DNA from 2 places in the Paenibacillus sp. ALE2 genome. Region 2 is predicted to be linked to the other one. Evidence: riboswitches for the same ligand, from Rfam matches in the RefSeq annotation. Region 2 holds a riboswitch; the other holds the start of a gene.
What was found. Region 2 has a riboswitch for cyclic di-GMP ahead of ACXHJ1_RS00755 (glycosyl hydrolase). Riboswitches for the same ligand answer to the same signal wherever they lie in the genome.

Region 1: another riboswitch for cyclic di-GMP. It lies ahead of ACXHJ1_RS04590 (collagen binding domain-containing protein); the one in region 2 lies ahead of ACXHJ1_RS00755 (glycosyl hydrolase).

The regions. Positions count from the first base shown of each region.
Region 1 is NZ_CM134213.1:1,085,897-1,088,101, reverse strand. It holds gene ACXHJ1_RS04590 (collagen binding domain-containing protein) at 1-1,131, opposite strand, end outside; cyclic di-GMP riboswitch class I at 1,367-1,447, opposite strand; gene ACXHJ1_RS04585 (AraC family transcriptional regulator) at 1,498-2,205, opposite strand, start outside.
Region 2 is NZ_CM134213.1:151,786-153,990, forward strand. It holds gene ACXHJ1_RS00755 (glycosyl hydrolase) at 1-1,244, opposite strand, end outside; cyclic di-GMP riboswitch class I at 1,258-1,339, opposite strand; gene ACXHJ1_RS00760 (sugar phosphate nucleotidyltransferase) at 1,495-2,205, opposite strand, start outside.

The DNA of each region.
Region 1 (2,205 bases), 930 kb from region 2:
GGCATGATCATACTTTTCAACTTTTTTGGACAAAAATTCACCACGCTCCACCTGAACTGTAGCGGTGGCAGCAACGTTATCTATCGCATCCCCTGAAAGCGTCGCTGTGTTGGAAAAGCGAGTTTCGTTGCCAGTAATGCGGGTGGAGTATTGGATCTGATAGGCAGTGCTAATGCTAGCATCTTGAAAACGAATTGCAAATCCGGTCCCGGCTTGATCCGATTCAATGGCGTATTTACTCGCATTCACTAGGTCTTTGACAACGGTCGTGCCATCGATATTGACTTGCAGATGATAGAGTCGGATAGAGCCTCTCACGAGTTCCAGTCCTGAAGGAGTTGGATCGGTAATGAGGGCGTGTTTAACGGTGTTTAGCTGTTTGTTCACATCAATGGCCCAGTCGATCTGGTGGGTGCCATTTATTTTTCCTTGCTTGCTTAAGGTTGGCCCTGACTGGGGTTTCACATTTACGATGACCGTTTGAACCCCGCCTTTAATTGGAATCGCAATGATGACTTCTGTGCTGCCTTTCACCGTTTCTTTTGTGAATTCGGTTTTAATTTGCAGTTTGCCGCTGACATGGGAATGGTTCTCTACATATTGGTTAAAGGTCATGATGACCTTACCCTGACGATCTACTGTAAAGAACCCCACGGTCCCGTCTGTAGTCACTAGCGGAGATGAGATATCAGTGTAGATGACAAACTGTTCTGGTAAGTGAAAGGTGAAGGTATCCCCTGCTTTATAAGTATCGTCAGGAAGCTCCCATTCATAGCCAAGTTGGATGGCTGATCCAATGTCGAACGTACTACCTGGATTATATACCGCATCAATGACACGTCCGGCTTCGTCCGTTAGACTCAACTTCGTTAGTATACTCTGGGGAGCTGCTTCCTTTTGAGACTTTGAATGAGCTGCTCCTTGCACGGAAGGGACAGTGTTTGGCGGAACCTCCTTAGGGGGTTCAGGGTTTGGGACCGCATATACAGCATCCGTAACGGTTGTAGGATCGGATACAGCACTGTGCGGCAGTTCAGGGGCAGGAGGATCTGCGTAAGCCAGTGTGGTGCTGAAAAAGCTTTGGACAATGAGCAATAAGGCAATAATCATGACATTTATTTTGGTTCCCATGCTCCAAGTGATTCTCCTATTCATCGTAATATGGCAAGCTCCGGCGGTTATGTTGTGTTATATTGTTTTCCTTCCCTCCTCCTAGTTCGAAATTAGTATATTCAGCATGCTAGGTTGACATGACTACCCCAACAGAAAAAAACCTTGATCATAGTGATCAAGGTTTTTTCTTCGAGAGAGGTATAGCAATTTTGTGATGGAGCTATGTAAAAAGGCATAATAAAAAGCTCGTTCACCTGGTAACTGGCTGCCATCCGAGTAGGAAGGCCCTATAGTTTTGCGTCACTGTCTTTCGACAGCTTTGCCATTAGCTTGAATAGCTTGTTCGTCTATCGTCTATCAAACGGAGTACATGAGACCTCCTATTTACAGTTTGGAGCGGTTTCCCCATTTTTTACGGAAGGAATGAGGTGTTTCCCCTACATGTTCCTTGAATAGGTTGATAAAATGGCTTGTATTGGGAATCCCAACGTACCTTGCGATATCCACAATGGATATGTCACTGGTTTTAAGCCATCCCTGAGCGGCTGTGATCCGGACATTAATGAGATAATCAATTGGAGAAAATCCAATCTGTTTTTTGAAATTTTTAGCAAGATTAAATTTGTTTAGGTTGAACATGTCTGCCAGTGAGTCTAGCGTAATTCGTTCACAATAGGACTGGTCCAAGTACTGCTGCACCCGACGTACTTCGCTGAGCGTTCCAGCATTTACATGCCGCTGATCATAAGGATGCTGCAAAATGTACGTCAGTATCTCACCAATGAGTCTGGACGTTAGCAGCTCGCCGGAAAGGCTCCGATCAGACTGTCCGCAGATTAGAGCATGCAGCTTGTCCAATATAATAGACGGATTGTGCACGGATATTACCGGTTTATTATGCTTGGCAAATTGTTCGTAAAAATGCTCGATCAGGTTGCCGTACAGGTATAAGCTGATAAACTTCCAGGCTTCATCACCGGAGGTGCTGTATTGTACATATTCCTCGCAATTAACAAAAAACAAATCATGAGGCTTTAAAATATATTTCTTGTCCTGGTACAGTAACTCTCCCTTACCAGACAGCGTAAAAAC
Region 2 (2,205 bases):
GTACGGATCAAAACAGGACTGCCGCTCACATTCATATTGTTGAAATATTCGCCCCGCAGCCCGTTCACATATACTTCATCAGGAACGGAAGGAGGAGTCGGAGCTGGAGGAGCAATCACTACTGGTGGAGCTGGGAGAGGCTCACTTTGTCCCTCATCCGGTAAGGTCGGTACATCTGTTCCAGGTTGTTGGATGGCCTCCAGCCCATTTTTCACATCATCCCGTGTCAAACTCTTCGCATCGTTCATATAATCCTGTATTTGAGTGGTTGTGTTATTCTCGGTCAGCATCTTGCCCCAAGTCATGGAATACACCCATTTTGGCTGAGCCTGCAACACCTCAGAACTAGGTATCTCACCGTGCTCGCCAATGGCAATCGGCTTATTCCGTGCCAACTCGAGCAGTCCTTCATAGTGACTTTGCTTAAAATCATTGTTGTAGATGTCTACTGCCAAAATATCCACTTTGTCATCCCCCGGATATTTTGGGGTATACGGGACAGTGTAGGAATTGGGAGCATTGGGACTCCACACCCACAGCAGATTGTTCAATTGATGCGTGTTAACAAAACGGTCGTACATGATATTCCATAGCTGATTGAAATTGTTTTTGTTTCCCCACCAGAACCAGTCACCATTCATTTCGTGGTAAGGTCTCCACAATACCGGAACCCCTGCATCACGAAGCTGCTTTAACGATACAGCGACCTTATCCAGATCGGCAATGAGGAGGTTATACTGCGCAGTGCCTGGCGTGACATATTTATTGAACTCCGCCTGACTTACTTTGGCCTGCACATTGGCCCAAGTCAGCGGTCTACCCGGCAGCGCTTCATGAAAAGTCATCGTCACAATGCCACCTGCTCTGCTCCAACGAATAGCGCTATCGACGACATTTTTACGTTGTGCTGCTTCTGTAGCGTCAGATTGACCAGAGATGGCTCCCATCTCATAGCCGTGCAGACCCACATACGCCTGGCTGATTTTTTGGACCTTGTTGCTTAATTCATCTGGACTTTCCAAATAATCATGCTGACCAGTGACTGTTTTCTTTCCAGAGATGCTGAGTAAATAATTGTATAATTCACGGGCCTGAGTACAAGCGTCCGAATTAACAGGTTGTAATGAAGCGGCATTCACCACAGACAGAGAATCACCAAATCCGACGGGAAACAAAGAAAAAATTATAACTACGGGGAGTACATGACGTATCAGTCGATACAGAGGAATAAAATTGAATCTCACTTTTGCTCTTCCTTTCGGTAGCCAGGCTGCCATCCTTACGGGAAGGCCCTTTAGCTTTGCGTACCTGCCTTTCGACAGGGCTGCGTTTATCGTTGGAAGGAGTTTGGATTCCTTCTTAACCTAAGTATCGACTTTTTTTTACCAAAATTTAATAGGTCATGTTCATGAATTTACAGGTTTTCGCCCAATTTCGACAGTTTGGGCTATAAATTTTCATCAAATCTTCTTTATTTCGTTTTTACGAAAACGATTATGAGATAAATTGATGACGGGCAATTTCATTCCAATCCATGCAAAAGCGTACAATATCCTCTTCAACCAACTCAGAGCCAGTCTGCACCTCTATAAAATCCACATCGGTTACAGCCAAAATGCTATGCTTGGTTCCTTCAGGGATACGGACTACGTCACCGGCCTTCACTTTGTGCAGCTTCTCATTCAAAATAATTTCCGCTTCGCCGCTAATAATGGTCCAGATTTCGCTTCGTTTAAAGTGAAGCTGGTAGCTGATATTTTTACCTTTGTGTACGCGGATTCGTTTGGTCAGTACCTCATTACCCTCGTCATACTTTACATAGTCTACAACTCGATACTGCCCCCAACGGCGTTCTTCATACATTGGACGCTGATCATGAGCCTTGAGCACTTCCTTGATGCGTGGGCTTTCTGCCTTATTGGTCACAAGAATACCATCTGGGCTAGCGGCTACAATCAGATCATTCGTTCCAATGATCGCTACCGGAATGTCCAGCTCATTAATAAGGCTTGTATTAACACAATCCTCCGTTACTACACCTCTGCCCACTTGCTGATTAGACATTTCTTCTGTGAGCGTATTCCAGGTGCCCAAATCCTTCCAAAAACCATCGTACGGAAGCACCACAATGTCTTTTTCCTTCTCGACTACTTCGTAGTCAAAGCTGATTTTCTCCAGAGACGCATATTGCTTTTGCATTTCTTC